Regions from separate parts of the Sodalis sp. RH14 genome, predicted to be linked through region 2. Evidence: riboswitches for the same ligand, from Rfam matches in the RefSeq annotation. Region 2 holds a riboswitch; the other holds the start of a gene.
The links. Region 2 has a riboswitch for cobalamin ahead of btuB (TonB-dependent vitamin B12 receptor BtuB). Riboswitches for the same ligand answer to the same signal wherever they lie in the genome.

Region 1 (11,045 bases), 2.9 Mb from region 2:
CAAACTCTGGCTGGTAAAACAGGTCATCGGGATCAGCGCCGACAGCCGTTTGGCCAACTGAACGCCGCCGGGGGTCAGGCAAAACAGGGCGACCGACTCAGGCTTGACGATATTCATGGGTGAATTCCGCGTGATACAGTTTGGAGTAGTGGTATTCGTCGCCCAGGAAGGCGCCCACCAGGATAAGCGCCGTCTTGCCGATGCCTGCCGCGCGGACCTTGCCGGCGATATCCGCCAGCGTGCCGCGTACGGTTTTTTCCTCCGGCCAGGTGGCCTTGAAAATCACCGCCGCCGGCGTGTCGCTGGGATAACCGCCGTCCACCAGCCGCTGCGCCACGCGCTCTATAGCCTGTACCGACAGGAAAATGGCCATCGACGTGCGGTGCGCGGCAAACGCTTCCAGCGCTTCCAGCGCCGGCGTCGGCGTGCGCCCCTCCATACGGGTGATAATCAGGCTTTGCGCCACTTCCGGCACGGTATACTCCACGCCAAGCTGCGCCGCGGCGCCGAGAAACGCGCTGACGCCGGGCACGGTGCTAAAACCGATATTCAGCAACGCCAGTTCTTCAATCTGTTCGCGGATCGAGCCGTACAGGGATAAATCGCCGGTTTGCAGGCGCACCACCAGCTTGCCGGCGGCGATACCCTCGCTCATATGGCCGATAATCTGCCGCAGGTTGAGACCGGCGCTGTCATAGCAGGCCGCGCCCGGCTTGCAATAGTCCAGCAGCGCGGGATTAATCAGCGATCCGGCGTAGATCACCACGTCCGCCGCGCATAACAGCCGGTAGCCTTTCAGGGTGATCAGTTCCCGGTCGCCCGGTCCTGCGCCGACAAACCAGATCAGCCGGCGGTCAAAGGGCTCTGTCATGAGTGTTCTCCTTGAGACAGGAAATAATAAAAGCGGGATTGTTCGGTTTAAAAAAGTGTCCGCTGCCCAGCGGGGCCAGGCTGGCAACCTGCATCTGGACGCAGTCCGCGCGAACGAAGGGCGCCTGGCGCAGCGCGCCCAGCGCCTCGCCGAGGTTCTCCTGCAAAATCAGGTTAATCACCAGGCGTCCGCCCGGCACCAGCAGTTCACCGGCCCAGCCGAAAATCGCCGCCAGGTTGCCGCCGCTGCCGCCGATAAAAACAGCATCGGCGCTTACCGCCAGTGGCAGCGGCGCGTCGCCGGCCACGATGTCCATACGCTCGTCCAGGGCGAATTTGGCGCTGTTGGCGCGAATCAGCGCCAGCGCGTCGGGATTGCGCTCCACCGCCATCACCCGCAGCTGGGGGTAGCGGCTGGCCGCCTCGATGCCGACGCTGCCGGTACCGGCGCCGACGTCAATCAGCAGCCGGGCCTGCGCCAGCTCCAGCCGGTCCACCGACGCCAGCCGGATTTCGCGTTTGGTCATCGGCACCGGGCCGCGGATAAATTCTTCATCTCTCATCGAGGATCACCACCACGTTCATTGCATAATGCCGCGCCACCTGCGCGGGCGGCAGCCGGTGGATACGTTCATCGGGGTAGGACAGGTTTTCGCCGATAATCATGACCCGCGGCCGCTCGCGCGCCAGGATCTCGCGGGCGATTTCATAAGGACCGATGCGTTCGTCGGTGACCATCGCCACCCTGGGGTGCAGCAGCAAAAAATCAAAATCAGGCGCGCGGCCATGGCTGCTGGTGAGATAGACATCGTTCATCGCCATGCGCAGGCGTGAAAACAGGTATTGCACCGCGCTGATCCCCGGCTCGATATGCAGGTTTTCCGCCCCCATGCGCCGGCTCAGGTAATCGCCGATGCCGTACAATAGCGGGTCGCCGGAAGCCAGCACCACCGTGTCCACGTCGGGATGGGCGTCCAGCCAGGCCGCAAGCGCCGCCAGGGACGGGCCGAACGACCGCTTTTCGCCCTGGAATCCAGGAAAACACGCCAGCTGGCGCGGGCTGCCGATCAGCACCGAACACTGATCGATCAGCCGCCGGGCGCCGGGCGTCAGGTAGCGGCCATCCCCCGGCCCCAGCCCGACCACGCTTAACCGGGGCGCGTGCCGGTGGCCGTTATCGTCAACCCTCCTGTTCATCGGAAGGCCTCTCTCAATTCCGCCGTCGGCCGGCTGCTGCCGAGGATCTGCTGATCGAAGGAGAACAGCAGCGCATCGCAGCGGGGCGGCGCAGAGGAAAAACGCAACAGCTCGGCCATGCGGGCGGCGACGCGCGCGGCAATGGCCGGGTATACCCGCTGCCAGCCGGCGGCGTCGATTAACGCCATCGCCTCCTCGGTGGTCACGCACGCCGCCACCTGATGCATCAGCGCGTGGGGGGCGTCGCACAAGGCCAGCCAGGCAATCAGCGTTTCCATGCGTCCGTCGGCGATATGGCTATGGGTATGGAAGATCCCCGCCGCCACCTTCACCAGTTTGCCGAAATGGCCGACCATCAGGATCTGGCGAAACCCCAGGCGCTCCGCCTCCTTAAGCATATAGCCGACAAAATTGCTCATAGTGACAACGTAACGTTTATCGATACCCAGCCGTTCGCCGACGAAACGCTCGCCGTGGTTGCCCGGCACCAGGATCACCCGGTCCATGCCGTCGGCGCGCTTCATGCCCAGCTCAAGCGACAGGGATTTCTTCCAGCTTTCCTCCGACATCGGCGTCACGATGCCGCTGGTGCCGATAATGGAAATACCTCCCAAGATGCCCAGGCGCGCGTTATAGGTTTTCCGCGCCCGCGCTTCCCCTTCCGGGGCGAAAATCTCCACATCCGCGCCGCGATCCGGCCCGATGACCTCGCGCACCGCCGTCTCGATGGTATGACGGGGAGTGTTGTTAATCGCCGCCTGGCCGATAGCCAGGCCGATGCCGTTGCGGGTTACCCGGCCCACGCCGGCGCCGCCCTCAATGATAATGGCGGCATCGGCGCGCAGTCTTAAGCGGGCAAAAATCAGCATGCCGTCGGTGGCGTCCACGTCATCGCCGCCGTCCTTGCGAATGGCGGCGGTGGCCTCGCCGGGGCTTATCAACGGCAGCTCGACGTTCAGGCACAGCGTGACGCCGGACGGCGTCACGATGGAAACGGTATCTATCACCTGCTGGCGCAAGAGCATCTCGGCGGCGACTTTAGCCGCCGCGGTGGCGCAGGATCCGGTGGTATACCCCTTGCGCAGCGCCCGGCCGTTGTGCCAGACCACGTCGTCCATCATGCCTCCCGCAGTTGATAAAGGAGGGCGTTGACGATGGCCGCGGCGATATTGCTGCCGCCTTTGCGGCCCAGCGCGGCGATGCAGGTCAACGGACTGTCGGCCAGCGCCTGCTTGGATTCGCTGGCGCCGACAAACCCCACCGGCACGCCTATCACTCCCTGCGGCCGGTAATCCGACCGACCGACATGCTCCAGCAGGCGAAACAGCGCGGTGGGCGCGTTGCCGAACACAAACAGGCTGTTGTCCGGCTCCCGGCCGGCGCGCGCCACCACATAGTCCACCGCCGCCATTGAGCGCGTCATGCCCTGCGCCCGCGCCTGCTCGGCGATACCGGCATCGCCGATATAACAAGCCGCTTTACCGCCCAGCTGCGCCAGCGCGGTCTTATTGATGCCGGACAGCGCCATGGTGGTATCGGTATATATCGTGCAGCCCCGGCTCAGGGCGTCGGCCATGCGTTCAGCCGCGCCGGCCGAGAAATGCAGAATATCCAGCCAGTCGAAGTCGGCGCTGGTGTGGATGGCGCGCAGGATGATTTTTTCCTGCCAGATATCCTGGAAATGGAAATCGGGACGCTCGCGGGCAATGATCTCCCGGATAATGGCAAAACTGGTGCGCTCGATTTGTTGCGGTTGTTTGATATAACTCATTCGCGTTACAGCTCCGGGCCTGCGCCCTGTTATACAGCCCTGTTAAGTCTCACCACCACCCTAATCCCGCGCCGCCGGCGCGGAGCAGGCACATCGTCGCCAGCATCAGCGCGGAGGCGACATACATCAAGCGGATGCTGTGGATGATGTCGCCAAGGGCAATCTCGCGCCGCGCCTCGCCAATCCAGGGTTTTTCCACCCGGATGCTGAAATAATCATTGGGTCCGCCCAGCCGCACCCCCAGCGCGCCCGCCACCGTCGCCTCCGACCAGGCGCAGTTCGGGCTTTTATGCTGATAGCGATCGCGCCAGCCAATGCGCCAGGCGCCGCGCCCGTCCAGACGCAACAGGCCGGCGGCCAGCGCCAGCAGCAGCCAGCCCAATCGCGCCGGCAGCCAGTTGGCCGCGTCGTCCATTCGCGCCGATACGCAGCCGATGGCTTCGTACTGCGGCGTGCGGTACCCCACCATGGAATCCAGGGTATTGACCGCCTTATAGGCCATCGCCAGCGGCACGCCGCCGATAAACAGCCAGAACAGCGGCGCTATTACGCCGTCAACGCTGTTTTCCGCCACCGTTTCCACCACCGCGCGCATCATTTGCGGCCGCGTCAGGTGCTGGGTATCGCGGCCGACAATGTAGGACAGCTGCCGGCGCGACGCCGCCAGGTCGTCCGCGCGCAGCACGTAATAAACCGCCATGGCGGCATCGCGCAGGCAGCGGGTCGCCAGCAGGGTGTAGGTGAGCCAGGCGGTGGCCAGCCACTCCAGCGCGGGCGAAAAGGACAGCAGGCGCAGCAAGGCCCAGGTCAATCCCCCACTGCCGCCCACCACCAGCAGCCACAGCGCGCCGCCGCCGATATACAGCGCCCGGCGGCTACGGCAGCAACGGCGGATAACGCGTTGCAGGCCCGTGACGGCATGGCCTATCCAGCGCACCGGATGCGGCCAGTGCGGCGGATCCCCAAGCCACAGATCCAGCAGGTAGCCGGCGAGGTAGGCGCTCAAGGTCATAGCAGCTCGCATCCTTTATCCAGCCAGCGCCGCAGCAAGGCCGGGCGCTGGTAAAAATGCACATGCAGGTAGCTGGCGAGAAGCGTGGCGTCGCCATAACCGCCCGGCCACTGTTTTACCTCGCCGCCGGCGGCGCGTTTGGTGAGGGTAAACAGCGGCGGCTCATCGGTGATAAATTCGGAATGGTGAAATTCGTGACCGCGTAACGTTTCTCCCCTGGCGGTCAGCAGATTATCGGCCAGCGCCCGCCCCTCGCAATAGCCGAAACGCTTGAGTCCCTCGCTCATGCGGCTGACGCCGCGCAACAGGCCGACCATGGGGAAGACGCGGCCCTGCTGATCCTCCAGGGAAGTCCCCAGGTACATCAGCCCCCCGCATTCGGCGTAGATGGCCGTGCCCTGCAGACCGGCCCGCAGCAGCGCTGCCCGCATCGCGCCGTTGGCCGTCAGCCGGTCGGCGAAGAGTTCCGGAAAACCGCCGCCGAGGTAAATCATCTGGCACGCCGGCAGTTCCCGATCGTTTAGCGGGCTGAACAGCACGATACGCACGCCGATATCGCGCAGGAGCTGCAGATTATCCGGATAATAGAAATGAAACGCCTCGTCCTCGGCCAGCGCCAGCGTCAGCTGCGCATAACGCGGCGCGGCGGGCGGCGTGGGCAGGCGGCCCGGCGCGGACTGGCAGTCGGCAAGACGCAGAAGACAATCGATATCGATATGCTGTTCCACCGCGTCCGCCAGTTGGTCCCATTGCGCCTCCAGGCGCCGGTTTTCCTGCGCCGGCACCAGGCCCAGATGCCGGGAGGGCAATGCCCAGTCGCTGAGCGGCGGCAGATACCCCAGCACCGGCAGATCGCAGTAGCGGGTAATGGCGGTTTTAATCAGGTTGAAATGATTGGCGGAGGATACCCGGTTTACGATAATGCCGGCGATGTTGACGGCGGGATCAAACAGTTGAAAGCCCAGTACGGTGGCGGCGGCCGAGGTGGATACCGCCTTGCCGTCGATAATAAGCACCACCGGCACGCCCAGCTGCTTGGCCAGCGCGGCGCTGCTGCAGTCGCCGCCGTCGCTGCCCAGGCCGTCGTAGAGTCCCATGACGCCTTCGATAACGCCCACGTCGGCAGTTTGCATATGCCGGTTAAACAGGCCGTTAAGCGTGTCAGCCCCCAGCATATAGGCGTCCAAGTTATGCGAGGCGATGCCGCTGACCGCTTCATGCCAGCCGGTATCGATATAATCCGGCCCGCACTTGAACGGCTGCGCTCTGAGGCCGCGCCTGGCCAGCACCCGCAGCAGGCCGAGCGTCAGCAATGTTTTCCCGGTCCCGCTTTGCGCGCCGCCAATCAGTATCGCTTTCATCCGTATCCCGTAATGCCAGGGCGGGCCGAACGGGATTGTCGTAAGCAACGGCGGCGGAAAGGCGCTATCCCGACGCAGTCGTTAGGACAACCCGCTTCCCACCGAAGGAGTTGTTACCGAGCCGGTACGGCTCTTGTTATCAGGCAGGTCTTCTGGCTTTGCGTCATCCTCCTCCGGCCCTTCCCAATCATTTTCGATCAGTGGTGACGCCGGATTCGTCGGCATTACAGCAGCGGGGGCTGCGGAGGATTCACACCTCCTTCCCTGACGGCCTTGCGGCGCGTGCAACCTGGTAACATTGGCATTGGCGCCGCGCGGAAATGGCAAATCGTTGCCGGCGGCGCCCCTGTCATCGTTAATCTAAAGTATCTGGGGAAAATATACCCCGGATTGGATCAAAAAAAATGTTCGCCGGCGGTGATTTGATTAAAATTTATTGTCTGGGGATAACACTTTTTAGCTATCGGCAATTAGCCATGCCACGGCATGGCGCGATGAGCGGCCATTTTCAGCGGCGAAAGCCATAGCATTAAATAGCGTTGGTTAAATTTAAAAAATGAGATCACGATCGGCTGGAAATAATAACGTCACAATAATTAAAGCGACAAAAGGGAAAAAGGATTAATTACGCGGCATGGCGATATTTTTTGCCGGGCTGTTATTCAGCGCGGATAAACGCTGCTCACGATACGCCTGGGGGGTAATGCGATAGGCCTGGCGAAACACTTTGCAAAAATAGCTGGCCTGGGAAAAACCGAGGTTGCGCGCAATGACGGCGATGGACCAGTCGCTTTGCTCCAGCATCTGGCGCGCGCTTTCCATACGCTGCTGGTTCACGTAGGCGTTAAAACCCACGCCTTGGTATTTTTTGAATAATTTGCTGAAATAATAAGGGCTGAGATAGACCATCGCCGCCACGTCCTCAAGACGCAGGTCCTCTGAGTAATGACTGTCGATATAACGCAGCACCTTTTTCATTTTGCCGTCATGCGCGCTTGGGATCGCCGCCCGGTGCCCGGCGCTCGCCGGCGCGTGTTCTTTAATCACCACGAAATCAAGCTGTTGCTTAAGGTAATTATCAACGATGATTTTCAGCAGATCGGCGGAAGACAGCAGCCGGTCGTAATCGATAACCGGAATGTTCTCGAAATGCTCGGCCAGCACGCCGTTCTGGCGCCAGGTGAAGGAACTGCTCTCCTGCACTTCGGGCAGCTTGACGGTATCATTGATGCGCACCTGGCCGCACAGCACAAATCCCACCAAATGGCCGCCGATGACCAGGGGAATGGAAAAATCGGTCAACCCGGCGTGACAGCGGTAGATACAGGGCTGATTGGATTTAGAGGCTTCAAGTCCGCCGCAGCGGTCGCTCATGCGGCAGCGGCGGCCCATTTCCGGATCCTGGCGCAATGATTGGCAAAACGGGGTGAAATGATATAAATCCGAAACTTCCTCGCCGTGGATATTGACTACCACTACAGCCAAATTGGTGGCATTAGCGAAATCATGCGCGATTTTATTTATCAGTTCTGAATCCATAAAACTACCGGAATTCATATTATGCCCTCTCGCGCTTTACTTATTTTTAATAAACCAGTAACAAAAAAGATATATTTCGCCTGATTGTTACGTTTTAATGAAAGATGCAGCGATTACGACGCAATATCTTAAAGCCGTTTGGGATTTAATCATTTTTTCCTTATTCAAAACCGTGCTCTATCACACAATTATAGGATTGCGCCGGCACCCGGTCCTGAAGCCGGGTGCCGGCCGGGTTGCCCGGGGTTTAAGATTGCAGCGGCGGTTGTCCCGCCGCGTCCTGTTTAATATTGCCGGGCAAATGGGGCGCTATCAGGAAGCGGTATACCGCGGCGCCCAGGATCGCCCCGACGATGGGGGCGGCGATGGGCACGATAAAGTAGGGAATCTCGCGGCCTCCGGTCATCGCCACCTCGCCCCAGCCGGCAAAAAAGGTGAACAGCTTGGGGCCGAAGTCACGCGCCGGATTCATGGCGAAACCGGTCAACGGCGCGGTGGACGCGCCGATCACCGCCACCAGGATACCGATCAGCAACGGCGCCAGCGGACCTTTGGGCACGCCGTTGCCGTCATCGGTCAGCGCCATGATAAGCCCCATCAGGATGGAGGTGATGACGGTTTCCACCAGCGCGGCCAGCCCGACGCTGATGGCGCTTGCCGGATAAGTGGAAAAGATGCTGGCCAGGAACAGGCTCTCCTGGCTGCCGCGCACCATCTGGTGGGCCTGCTCGTAGAGGCCGAACATATTATGGTACAGCAGATAGGTCAGCGCCGCGCCAAAGAAGGCCCCCGCCACCTGGGCCAGGATATAGGGCAGCACTTTCCTGCCCTCGAAATTAGCCAGCAGCCACAGGGCAATGGTTATCGCCGGATTCAGATGGGCGCCGGAAATACCCGCGGTCAGATACACCGCCAGCGCAATGCCCAGCCCCCACACCACGCAAATCTCCCACAGGCCGAAGCTGGCGCCGGCAAGCTTGGCCGCGCACAGCACGCTGGTGCCGAAAAACATAAACAGCCCGGTACCGAGCAATTCGGCAACACATTGCCCTTTTACCGTTCGTAGAGTGTCGCTCATCGTAATTTTCCTGTATGAGGTCGAAATGAAATAATTATTAGCGTGAAATCGCATTGCTTCCGACTGACATTTTGTCTATTTTTAAAAAATCTTTTTAATGAACATAAGACCTTCAAGGCACTACGCTATATGCCCACATGGCGTTTAGCAAAGTTATTTATCAATCAAATGAGATCTCGCCTGCAATTATCTTTTTACGTAACAAAAACAAGACATAAAATTTCGTTTTTTAAAATATAAAATAATCGCCACAGTCGATAATTTTTATGGGCCATAGGCGCTGCAATCCTTGCCGCGCAAGGCATTGCCGTTTTTTCGCCATACTACATTATTGCTATGAGATTATTTTTTACCGTTAACGGGTCGCCGGTAAAATCACAGCCAGACCTGAATTTCAAGATCTATTATTGAATTATGGAAGGTAAAAAATTAATTGGTGTTATTGCACAAGTCGATAAAATCCAGCCAGGGCGCCGCATTTTCAAGTTGAAATGACAATTTTTTGCTATGCCATCGCCAATCATTTCTTCTATTTTCACCGTAATCAAGCCACTATTTTTTATCGCTTATGCGTATATTTTACCTCGGACATCCTCAGAATTTTAATGATTGGTCGAGGTAATAAAAATGCAACAAGAAGCCCTGGGCATGGTGGAAACCAAAGGTCTGACCGCCGCGATTGAGGCGGCCGATACCATGGTGAAATCGGCCAATGTGTTATTGGTCGGTTATGAAAAAATCGGTTCCGGTCTGGTGACGGTTATCGTGCGCGGCGACGTCGGCGCGGTGAAAGCCGCCACCGATGCCGGCGCCATGGCGGCGGCCAACGTCGGTGAAGTGATCGCCACCCATGTCATCCCACGTCCCCACGCGGATGTGGAGAAATTTTTGCCTAAAGGTACCCGCGAATGAACACCGATAAGGTCATCGAGGCGATCCTGGCCCAGGTGATGGCGAAAATCGGTGACGACGCCCCCGCGGCGCCCCCTTCTCTCTCCCCATTGGAACGAGGTCCGGATATGTCGGAAAACACCTGTAACCTGACGGAATTCGTCGGCACGGCCATGGGCGACACCATCGGTTTGGTGATCGCCAATGTCGACAGCGCAGTGCTGACGGCGATGAAACTGGAAAAACGCTACCGCTCGATCGGTATTCTCGGCACGCGCATCGGCGCGGGTCCGCACATTATGGCGGCGGACGAGGCGGTCAAGGCGACCAATACCGAAGTGGTCAGCATCGAATTACCCCGCGACACCAAAGGCGGCGCGGGACACGGCTCGCTGATCATTTTCGGCGGCGAGGACGTGTCCGATGTGAAACGGGCGGTGGAAGTGGCGCTCAAGGAACTGGACCGGACGTTCGGCGACGTCTACAGCAATGAGGCGGGCCATATCGAGCTGCAGTATAGCGCCCGCGCCAGCTACGCGCTGGAGAAAGCCTTCGGCGCGCCGATCGGCAAAGCCTGCGGCGTGATAGTCGGCGCCCCCGCCGCCATCGGCGTGGTGATGGCCGATACGGCGGTGAAATCCGCCAACGTCGATGTGGTTTCCTACAGCTCCCCGTCCAACGGCACCAGCTTTAGCAACGAAGTGATCCTGGTGGTCTCCGGCGATTCCGGCGCGGTGCGCCAGGCGGTGACCTCCGCCCGTGAAATCGGCAAGACCCTGCTCGGCACGCTCGGCGCGGTGCCGCATAACGATCGTCCGTCTTATATTTAACTCCTTGTGGGGGATGGCATGAAATCCAAGCGATTTGAAGCGCTGGCGAAACGGCCGGTTAACCAGGACGGTTTCGTCAAAGAGTGGGTCGAGGAAGGCTTTATAGCCATGGAAAGTCCCAACGACCCCAAGCCGTCGATCAAAATTGTCGACGGCAAGGTTACCGAACTCGACGGCAAGGCCCGCGCCGACTTCGATCTGATCGATCACTTTATCGCCAACTACGGCATTAACCTGGCGCGGTCGGAAGAAGTCATGGCGATGGATTCGGTACAACTGGCAAAAATGCTGTGCGACCCCAACGTGTCGCGCGCCGATATCATCCCGCTGACCACCGCCATGACGCCGGCGAAAATCGTCGAAGTGATGTCGCAGATGAACGTGGTGGAAATGATGATGTCGATGCAGAAGATGCGCGCCCGGCGCACTCCCTCGCAGCAGGCGCACGTCACCAATATCCAGGACAATCCGGTGCAGATTGCCGCCGACGCCGCCG
Region 2 (11,045 bases):
AGCACGTGCAGGCGCTGCACCGCCGCAACGATATTCACGACCCGCTGGACAATAAAGTCTTCCGGCTTTTCGCCATACGGAAAAGCCTCATTGTCGAATACGTAGATATAATGCGGGTCCGGCAACAGTTGCCGCACTTCATCATAGATAGATAAACCGCCCACGCCAGAGTCGAAAATCAGGATCGTGGGCCGTTTGATGTTGCTACCGTCAGAAGGAATAAGTTCCGGTGAGATAAAATTCTCGCTCTGCGGTCTGGTAGCCATAAGCCGTCTCATAGTCTTTGTCGAACAGATTGGCTATTCTACCACGAACCGTCAGATGGGGGGTTAGCGGATAAGAGGCGGCGATGTCCCACAAACTGACGCCGCCCATTCGCACCCGGTCATTCGTGTTGTAGTTGGTATCGTAACGCTCGCCGAGATAACGGTAGTTAAGCGACCAGTCGATATCGGCCACCTGCCAATCCAGCTGATATTTCACCTGCTGCTTGGCGCGTCGCGCCAGCACCTGATTGGTGGAGGCGTCGCGGGGATCGAGGTACTCCAGCGTCAGTTGATGCTGCAGCGGGCCGGTATAGACCGAGCCGGTCCATTCCACACCTTTGATCCGCGCCTTGCCGATATTCTTATAAGTGTCGTCGTTGGTGTCATAATCAATCAGGTTGTCGATATCATTGCGGTACGCCGAGACGCGCCAGGTCAGCGGGCCGGTCAGCCCTTCCACCCCGCCCTCCCATTGCTTGCTCTCCTCGGGTTTTAAATCTTCGTTGCCGCCAAAACCACTGTAAAGCTGACTCAGGTTGGGTGCCTTGTAGGCGGTGCCGTAAGACCCGATAAGCCGGTAGCCCTCAATGAACTCCCAGGCGGCGCTGGTTTGCCACGTGCCGTGCCAGCCGAACTGCGAATTATCATCACCGCGCACCGCGCCCTCGAGGGTAACCGGCCCGACAAGCTGCGAAGCGGTGGCGTAGATACCGGTATTGCGTTGCTCATAGCCGTCGGTAAGGTAACCGGTGCCTGGTTCGGTGGTCTGCTTTTGCCAGTCCACCCCAGCGCCTGCCGTGCCATGGCCTGTCTGCAGGGTATTGCTCCACTGCGCATTATACTGTTTGGAATCGTCAAGGGTGGCGGAGGCGGAATAGGGTCCATATTGAGGATCGTAGTTATAATCCTGAGTATGGTTATAGCTAAAGGACAGCTGCGACGCGTAGATCCCGTCCTGGTAACGCATGCCGGTATCGTAAGTACGGCTGTAGAGTTTACGGGTATCGGGCAGCGCGTCAAAATGATCAGGGTCGGTATAGGCGTAGCTGCCGTCATAGCCGCTGCGGTTGTCGTAGCCATAGGCGCGGGCAAAACCGCTGAACTGCTGGTTAAAGATATGATCAAGCGAGGCAAACAACGTTTTGCTCATAAAACCATCGCGGTCGGGCTGCGCGGGATCGCCATAGGTATCCGGCAGGTTGGCGCGCACATCAAAACCATGGGTATAGGTATAGTTGCCCGCAACGGTGGCGGTGGTGTCCTCTCCAAGCTGTTGCTGGGTGGAGCCATCATAGGTTTGATAGCCATGGGACCCTATGCCGGTGCTGAGGGTGGTGCCCGGCTGCTCGCGTGTGGTAATGATATTCACCACGCCGCCGATGGCGTCCGACCCATAGACCGCGGAACGCGGGCCGCGGATATATTCGATGCGCTGCACCAGGGACAGCGGAATCTGGCTAAGGTCGGAAGAACCTGAGATGCCGGCCTGGTTCAGCCTCACGCCGTCTATCAGCACCAGGGCATGGCTTGAATCGGTGCCGCGGATAAACAGTGAGCTTTGCTGCCCCAATCCGCCGGATTGGGCGATATCCACGCCCGGCAGACGGCTTAGCGCTTCGGCCACCGATTTGATCTGGCCGCGGTCGATATCGCTGCGGGTAACCACGCTGGTCGGTGCCAGTACGGTGGATATTGGCTGGGGAAAACGGTTGGCGGATACGACCATCATTTGCGCGGCCTGATCCTGGGCGCCGTCTTGCGCCCACCCGGAGAATGCCGTGACGCAGAGCGCCAGCAGCACGGTATTGTTAATCTTAGGCATTGCCATAGCATCCAAATGATAAAATAGGATGCCGCAGGTTCCATGTTTGATGGCTCGCGATAAACAGGGATATTGCGACAGAATACCGGCAGGTTTTCGGGCTTGGGATGCGTATAATACGCCAGGCGACGACTTCCCATCATAAAGACAGTGTCTGCTTGCGCGATCGCCCTGAAGTCCCCTTACCGCTGCGCGTCAGCTCCAGCTTTCCACTGGATTCCCTTTTAACTTACGAAAGACCGGACAATAATCCTACAATCAAAGAGATAAGCATGTCTATAGCACTAATAATCAAACTATTTATAAGCGCAACAACACTGGACATCACCGGTTTATCCCCTACAATCCCCCACAAAGTGGTACAAATAACGGATATTAGCGAGAGATCATCATGACCGACGAGACGTTACCCATTAGCGCGTATGAAACCCAACTGGCGGAAAAAGCCGCTCGACTGAACGCGATGATGGCGGCGTTTCAGGCGCCCGAGGCGGAAATATTCCGCTCGCAGCCCGAACATTACCGGATGCGTGCTGAATTCCGGGTCTGGCATGATGAGCAGGATTTGTATCATATAATGTTTGATCAGCAGACCAAGGACCGGATCCGCATCGATCACTTCGCCGCCGGCGGCGAACTGATGAACCGATTGATGGTCGCCATGATGGACGCATTGCGGCCATCGCCGATCCTGCGGCGCAAGCTGTTCCAGCTTGATTACCTGACGACCCTGAGCGGTGAAGCGGTGATTACCCTTATCTATCATCGTCCGTTAGACGACGAATGGCGCGAGCATGCGGGCGCGCTGCGCGATCATCTGAGGACGCAGGGTTTTGCGGTCAACCTGATTGGCCGCGCCACCAAAACCAAAATTTGCCTGGACCGTGATTATGTCGATGAGCGCTTGCCGGTGGCGGGACGGGAAATCATTTACCGTCAAATCGAAAATAGCTTTACCCAACCCAACGCCGCCGTGAATATCCAAATGCTTGAGTGGGCGCTCTCGGCCACTGAACCGGCACAAGGGGATCTGCTGGAGCTGTATTGCGGCAACGGCAATTTTTCCCTGGCGCTGGCGGGCAATTTTAACCGGGTGCTGGCCACGGAAATAGCCAAGCCTTCGGTGGAAGCGGCACAGTTTAATATCGCCGCCAATCGAATGACCAACGTGCAGATTATCCGCATGTCGGCTGAGGAGTTTACCCAAGCCATGCAAGGGGTGCGGGAGTTTACCCGCCTGAAGGACATCGACCTGGCAAGCTACCGCTGCGAAACCATATTTGTCGACCCGCCGCGCAGCGGGTTGGATGATGCCACCGTCAGGCTGGTGCAGGGGTATCCGCGCATCCTGTATATCTCATGTAACCCGGAATCGTTGTGCGGTAATTTGACAACGTTGGCGGAAACCCACCGTATCGAACGATTGGCGCTGTTTGATCAATTTCCTTATACCCGCCATATGGAATGCGGAGTGCTGTTAACCGCCAAAACGCAGCCATAGATCAATGGCACCTAAAATGAGGCTCTTACGCATGCTTCGTGCCCGCCTAGAGCCGCTGATCCCCCTTAAAGGATGTTTATTTGTCACTGTCATAGTCAATGCTGGTGACATTTCAGCTTGACCGACCGCCCCCGGGGTGCGGACAGCAAAGGCGCTGAACTAGCAATCGAAGCCTAAAGCGGTATCGTTTATTTTCATGAGACCGAGATAAAATAACGCACCCATAAAAAAACTGACCATGGACATCTTTAACATGCCAGGCTTATGATTAAACTGGTTATGGGCGGCTTGATAAACATAATCTATTACAAAGGCTGCAGCGCCGGCCATAAGTCCGGTCATGAAACAATTTACCAGCGTATTTTCAAATAGCTCGTGGCGCCACTGTTCTGTATCGCATCTCGTGCGGATTTCACTGCATATCTCCTTCAACTCTGCGCAAGACTTTTCCATCGCTAACGTTTTATCAATGTTAATCCTGCAATCTTGCAGCGGTTTCCAGCATCCTTCCAACTCAAGCTGGAAGTAGCATCGGTCGGCCCTTGCGGCTTTCAGGCTACCTAACAAATCATAAATTAACTTATTTGTTAATGATACGGTAAGCGGGATGGAAATCACCGATAAAGGATTAGAGCAACAAAACGCCGTGGCGGAATTGCAGGCACGTGCCAATTTCGTCATCAACTTAAAAAATTTGCTTGTCGTATTATTGTGATATTTATCGGCATGAGACACTTGGCTGTCCATCCCGGCATTATTCTTTTCTCGATTATTAATTTCAGGGTTCATATAATGATTCCTCGGCAAAGGGATTAAATGGCATAACGATGTAAAAAGACGAAAGCGCTGATAGACTATTTTCACAAATAAAGGTTAAACTCCCCGAAGCCGGTAATATCCCTAACAACCGCCCGGGTCGGTGCCTGCAAGCGGCAAAATTGATTCCGAAGTTAGCCGGTTCGCTTACAGTAGCCGCCTGACCAGATTAACTATCCTATTGGGTAATATTGTCCAGTTCAATGTCGATAAAGTTTGTATAAGCCACACCGGCTAAAGCGCCTACGATAAAACCAATTCCTACGGTATAAAAAACACTATCACGATGACGCAGCGGATCCGCACCACAAAATGATTTGCATGATTCTAGCGCACAGCCTGCGGCGAATCCCGCAGCGCCGCCGCCCAACATGCCGATGCTCAAACCCAGGCCCATGATTTTGCCTTTCCATTCCCTGACGTCCAGATGGGTAACGGGGGGCGGCTTGCTGATATTTTGGATTGAAACAGCGATAAGCCGTTGGGCGCCAAAGACGATACCTATTGCCGACGCGGCAGACAAAGTGACTACAGACAGGGTCTTGATAAAGGGTAAGGCGCTGTTGGCCGCGCCGCTAAATGATCTGGCAAAACGCGTAACGCCCTGACCGAAACCATTATCCCCCTGGCTAATCTCCTCTAAAGGGCAATGGGTTGTTGTGGTCGGCATTGTTGGGTCTGAGACAGGCATCATTAACTCCTATCAATACTAACTAATTTTCTATTACATAAAATCGATCCGAAGATAAACTGAAGGCTGATATTTCTACCTATCATCATAAGAATACCCCCCGCCATAGGCCTTTTTAAGAATCACAGATAATTAAGCGCACTTGAAAAGTGAGGGTACCATAACAAGCCTAGAGAGAAATAGAATAAGGCGACTATACAGTACATAGCTAATGGAACTCTAGCAATACGATTAAAATTAAATAACTTATTAATTAACGAGTTTATATTACCGAGCGTAAACCCAGCGACAAAACAAGCCGCCATGATACCCATACATAGCTTATAGTTGAAAATATTATACTGCGGATCATATATCTGCAAGCTGGTAGAACCCATAGGGGGTGCTTCATTTCGGTTGGTCACAATAGAAATTCCTCGGAAATAGCTATTTGCCGACAGCGCCGTGGACAGGGCAACCCCTGCTTTATAGCAAATTTTAGGTAGCGTCATTACAGCATTGTTGACCTGGACTAATGGCTGGGAAAACAGGGGGCGCGCAGAAAACTCATCGTCAGTCTCATCATCCGATGAAATATAAAAAAAATTGTCATGTATTATTGGATTACGCATAGTTATGTTGGAGAAATTCAAATTACACATAATTAACACCCTATTTTACTTGAAGTAAAACTTCATTTGCTTATATTTTACAAGGCTAACCGCAGGAAAAAACTTTACTATAAATACATAAAAAACAACAGGAGAGAATATCTTAATGAAAATTTTTGTATAGCGTTCAAAAGAATTAATAATTATACTTTTCTCTTTGATAAATTAGCAACCTTTGAGCATAGCGGAGTTCATTTTGTAAAACGACGGATTATACGTCATTTAAAAATAGCAGATGCGGTCTTCGCGTTCAGTATTGGCTATTGTTTAATAATCCAGGCTCAAGAAATTTATGAATCCCGTTGGATTTTGTCTAGCCGTTTCAATTTGCGCCCAATCCAGAATACCAGGACCACCATCAGGATGGCTGGAATAAAATTTGAGCCGATAACCGGGTATTCCACCCGGATAATAGCACTGTACATCAACAGGCCCAGCAGGAAGCTTGCCGCCGCCAGGGAAGGATAACCCTCCGGCATGGCGCAGTCGCGATAATGATGGTGCAGGCAGTATACCGACAGCACCAGCGAAATCAGCGGGAAGATGGAAAAAGGCACAATAGTGCTGAACAGGGCCGCGAAGGAGCCGTTAATGGATAAACCGGCAATCAGCGCCAATAGGAGCGTGCCTTTTTCACCCAGGGGTCGTGTCGTCATATTATCTACCTGCTTGCGTCAAAAGAGAGGGCGGTCGACTTTTCCTGTTCCCGGCGATACCAGTAAAACGCGCCCTTCGAAATCATGCGCAACTGAAGGACCAGCCTCTCTTCCAGCAGCCTGCGCTGATTGACGTCCACATCCAGCGCTTCCGCGCCGGCGTTAAAGACAATGATAACCATGGCCTCGGCCTGGGCTTCGGTGAAGCTGCGCGGCATATGGTTTTCCAGCTCGAGGTAATCGGCCAACTCCGCGATAAAATGCTGTATTTCCCGGGCGACGGCGGCGCGAAACGCCGCCGAAGTGCCGGATCGCTCGCGTAGCAACAGGCGAAAAGCGTTAGGGTTATTGCCGATAAACTCCATAAACGTGGCCACCGACGTACGGATAACGCTGCCGCCTTTAGCGATACGCTGGCGCGCCTGGCGCATCAGTTGGCGCAGCATCAGGCCGCTTTCGTCCACCATGGTAAGGCCCAGTTCATCGACATCGCGAAAGTGGCGATAGAACGAGGTGGGCGCAATGCCGGCTTCACGGGCTACTTCGCGCAGGCTCAGGCTGGCAAAACTACGCTCGGCGCTTAACTGGCTAAAGGCCGCTTCGACAAGGGAACGACGGGTCCGCTCTTTTTGTTGCGCTCTGACGCCCATAGTCCTGACCTGCCCCACATTACCGGTAAAAATGCCACTATATCAAAATTTGTTGCAACAGCGTTGATACAAACTGCGAATTTTGACGTAATGTTGTTCGCCGTAGGCGCCGGTGCCATAGACCAAGAAAAAAGGCCGTTAAGATTGGGATCTCCCGTCTACAATGTTACATTGACGTTGTGATTTTGTATAAATATAGGCTAAGCCGGTATGCAACCACAGTACGATTACGATGCCATTATCATTGGTTCAGGCCCGGGTGGGGAAGGCGCCGCCATGGGACTGACGAAACAGGGCGCCCGCGTCGCGGTTATCGAACGCTATAACAGCGTCGGCGGCGGCTGTACCCATTGGGGGACCATTCCCTCCAAGGCGCTGCGCCAGGCGGTTAGCCGGATTATCGAATTTAACCAGAATCCGCTGTATAACGGTAGTCAACATCTGCCGCGCGCCAGCTTCGCCGATATCCTGCATCACGCCGATAGCGTGATAAAACAGCAGATCCGGATGCGCCAGGGATTTTATGAACGTAATCAGTGCCGGATTATTACCGGCGACGCAACTTTTGTGGATGCCCATACCGTCAAGGTCCAGTATCCGGATAATACCGCCGAGCATTTCAGCGCGGCGCATATCGTTATCGCCTGTGGTTCCCGTCCGTATCATCCCAACGATGTCGATTTCACCCATCCGCGCATTTATGACAGCGATTCCATCCTGGATTTAAAGCACGATCCGCAGCATGTGATTATTTATGGCGCCGGCGTGATCGGCTGTGAATATGCATCAATCTTTCGCGGCATGAACGTCAAGGTGGATCTGATCAATACGCGCGACAGGCTGTTGGCCTTTCTCGACCAGGAAATGTCGGACGCGCTGTCATACCATTTTTGGGAAAACGGCGTGGTTATCCGCCATAACGAAGAATATGAAAAAATCGAAGGCACCGAGAATGGCGTGGAAGTCCACTTCCGTTCCGGCAAAAGGATGCGCGCGGACTGCCTGCTGTATGCCAATGGGCGCACCGGCAATACCGATTCGCTGTCCCTTGGCAACGTGGGACTGGAGGCGGACAGCCGGGGGCTGATTAAAGTCAACAGCATGTACCAGACCGCCCTGACGCATATTTACGCCGTCGGCGATGTTATCGGCTACCCAAGCCTTGCCTCGGCCGCTTATGACCAGGGGCGAATCGCCGCACAGGTGATCATCAAGGGCCAGGCCAATGTGCAGCTGATTGAAAATATACCCACCGGTATCTATACCATTCCCGAAATCAGCTCGGTGGGTAAAACCGAACAGGAATTAACGCTGCTGAAGGTGCCGTACGAAGTGGGACGGGCGCAGTTCAAGCATCTGGCGCGCGCGCAGATTGTCGGCATGAATGTCGGCAGCCTGAAAATCCTTTTTCACCGTGATACCCGGCAGATACTCGGCATCCACTGCTTTGGCGAGCGCGCCGCGGAGATCATCCATATCGGCCAGGCCATCATGGAGCAAAAAGGCGAAGGCAATACTATCGATTATTTCGTTAATACCACCTTCAACTATCCCACCATGGCGGAAGCCTTCCGTGTGGCGGCGCTGAACGGCTTAAACCGCCTCTTTTAAGTCGGTACCCATATAGGTCTGCATATGGGTGCGTATCGACTCGGCCAACTGCTCATAGCGGGCGCGCAGCGGTGAGCCGGGCCGGTAGACCAACGCCACGGTGCGTTTCGGCTCTGGTTTATAGCATTTCATATAACAGACGCCGTCACGCTTACGCTCATTAGGCACCGCCAATGCGGGCAGCAAGGTAATGCCGCTGCCGGCCGCCACCATGTTGCGCAGGGTTTCCAGGCTGGTGGCGCGAAAATGCGTATCCTCGTCGGCGCCGGCCTGGAAGCAGAAGCCCAGCGCCTGATCGCGCAGGCAATGGCCGTCTTCCAGCATCAACAGCTTCTCCCCCGATAAATCCGACATCGGCACACGTTCACGGTCCGCCCAGGGATGATCGGCATAAACAGCCAGTTGCATTGGTTCATCGAATAACGGGATTTCGATAAAAGCTTCGCTCTCTTTTACCAAGGCCAGGATGGCGCAATCGAGTTTGCCGCTGTCCAGTTGCAGCAGCAGTTGACTGGTCTGGGCCTCGTGCAGGTACATTTCCAGCTTCGGGTAGGTCTCATGCAGGGTGGGGATAATATGCGGCAGTAAATAGGGGCCGACGGTAGGGATCAGGCCGATATGCAATGGGCCGGACATGGACTCCCCCTGCTGGCTGGCCATCTCGCGCAGTATTTTCACTTCGCGCAGGACCGTGCGGGCCTGATCCACCAGCAGCAGCCCGGCCTGGGTGAACAGGACCTTACGGCTGGTGCGCTCCAGCAGCATCACGCCCAGTTCGTCTTCCAGCTTACGAATCTGGCCGCTCAGGGTGGGCTGGCTGACATGACTGGCATCGGCCGCCCGTCGGAAATGACGGTGCTCGGCCAGGGCCACCAAATACTCAAGATCGCGAATATTCATTAACATCCTCCGTGCCGCGATAGTTCGCGTCGATAGATAGGATAGCAATCAACGATTATCCCTATCAATAGTTAATCTTAATAATAATTCCCGCGCAGTATGACAAGCTGTTAAAGTCACTTTTTTCTTTTCTGTTAAGAGGTTCTTCAATGTTTAGTAGTCATGAAGGCAAGAAAGTCCCATCGGTTACTTTCCACACCCGTAAGGATGACAACTGGGTCGATATCTCTTCCGACGAACTGTTCAAGCATAAAACGGTTATCGTATTTTCACTGCCGGGCGCCTTTACGCCTACCTGCTCCTCCAGCCATTTACCGCGCTACAATGAGCTGGCCGGGTTATTCCACAAGCACGGCGTGGACAGCATCGTCTGTATTTCGGTTAACGATACGTTTGTCATGAACGCCTGGCAAGCCGACCAAAACGCCGAACATATTACCTTTATCCCCGACGGCAACGGTGAATTTACCCAGGGCATGGGCATGCTGGTGGAAAAAGCCGAGCTGGGATTCGGCCCGCGCTCATGGCGTTATTCGATGCTGGTACGCGACGGCGTGGTGGAAAAAATGTTTGTTGAACCGAACAAACCGGGCGACCCGTTCGAAGTTTCCGACGCCGATACCATGCTGTGTTACCTGGCGCCGGAATGCAAAGTCCAGGAATCCGTTTCGCTGTTTACCAAACCAGGCTGTCCGTTCTGCGCCAAAGCCAAGCAGATGCTGCGCGACAACGGAATCCAGTATGAAGAAATCTCATTGGGTAAAGACGCCACCACCGTCAGTCTGCGCGCGGTAACCGGCCGTTCCACCGTGCCGCAGGTGTTTATCGGCGGGCGCCATATCGGCGGCAGCGAAGAGCTGGAAGCATTTTTACTGCAACCGGCCTGACAGCTACGCCAAACGGTTTTTCGCCTCGGCAATGGCGGCCGCCACCTGCTGCGGCGACACGCCGCCTTTTGCCGAGCGTTTGTCCAGGCACGATTGCAGCGACAGGGCCGGATAAACATCCTCGCCAATAACCGGGCTGAACGCCTGCAATTCAGCCAGCTCCAGCGCTTCCAGGGCTTTGCCCTGGCCGATGGCCTCGACTACCGCCTCGCCGACGATATGATGCGCCTCGCGAAACGGGATGCCCTTGGCGACCAGGTAATCGGCCAGTTCGGTGGCATTGGCATAGCCCTGCTGCGCCGCCTCGCGGCAACGCGCACGCTTCACCTGTAGCCCTTCCAGCACCAGCGCGGCCATATGCAGGCAATCCAGCCAGGTATCCAGCGCATCGAACAGGCCCTCCTTGTCTTCCTGCATATCCTTGTTATACGCCAGCGGCAGCCCTTTCAGGGTCACCATCATGCCGGTAAGCGCCCCCTGGACCCGGCCGCACTTGCCGCGGATAAGCTCCAGCGCATCGGGATTTTTCTTTTGCGGCATCAGGGACGAGCCGGAAGTGACCCGATCGGACAATTCGATAAACGCCGCCTCGCCG

Region 1: another riboswitch for cobalamin. It lies ahead of ACL2XQ_RS13900 (cobyrinate a,c-diamide synthase); the one in region 2 lies ahead of btuB (TonB-dependent vitamin B12 receptor BtuB).

The regions. Positions count from the first base shown of each region.
Region 1 covers NZ_CP178739.1:3,045,937-3,056,981, forward strand. The annotation lists gene cbiG (cobalt-precorrin 5A hydrolase) at 1-117, opposite strand, end outside; gene ACL2XQ_RS13870 (cobalt-precorrin-4 methyltransferase) at 98-871, opposite strand; gene ACL2XQ_RS13875 (decarboxylating cobalt-precorrin-6B (C(15))-methyltransferase) at 855-1,433, opposite strand; gene ACL2XQ_RS13880 (cobalt-precorrin-7 (C(5))-methyltransferase) at 1,423-2,067, opposite strand; gene cbiD (cobalt-precorrin-5B (C(1))-methyltransferase CbiD) at 2,064-3,188, opposite strand; gene ACL2XQ_RS13890 (cobalt-precorrin-8 methylmutase) at 3,185-3,838, opposite strand; gene cbiB (adenosylcobinamide-phosphate synthase CbiB) at 3,888-4,850, opposite strand; gene ACL2XQ_RS13900 (cobyrinate a,c-diamide synthase) at 4,847-6,211, opposite strand; cobalamin riboswitch at 6,336-6,519, opposite strand; gene pocR (transcriptional regulator PocR) at 6,833-7,768, opposite strand; gene ACL2XQ_RS13910 (MIP/aquaporin family protein) at 7,998-8,828, opposite strand; gene pduA (propanediol utilization microcompartment protein PduA) at 9,456-9,740, shown strand; gene pduB (propanediol utilization microcompartment protein PduB) at 9,737-10,549, shown strand; gene pduC (propanediol dehydratase large subunit PduC) at 10,568-11,045, shown strand, end outside.
Region 2 covers NZ_CP178739.1:5,968,719-5,979,763, reverse strand. The annotation lists gene murI (glutamate racemase) at 1-266, opposite strand, end outside; gene btuB (TonB-dependent vitamin B12 receptor BtuB) at 211-2,088, opposite strand; cobalamin riboswitch at 2,158-2,347, opposite strand; gene trmA (tRNA (uridine(54)-C5)-methyltransferase TrmA) at 2,480-3,589, shown strand; gene ACL2XQ_RS27170 (hypothetical protein) at 3,749-4,378, opposite strand; gene ACL2XQ_RS27165 (hypothetical protein) at 4,584-5,099, opposite strand; gene ACL2XQ_RS27160 (hypothetical protein) at 5,219-5,737, opposite strand; gene ACL2XQ_RS27155 (YijD family membrane protein) at 6,037-6,402, opposite strand; gene fabR (HTH-type transcriptional repressor FabR) at 6,408-7,052, opposite strand; gene sthA (Si-specific NAD(P)(+) transhydrogenase) at 7,263-8,663, shown strand; gene oxyR (DNA-binding transcriptional regulator OxyR) at 8,646-9,563, opposite strand; gene ACL2XQ_RS27135 (glutathione peroxidase) at 9,713-10,450, shown strand; gene argH (argininosuccinate lyase) at 10,454-11,045, opposite strand, start outside.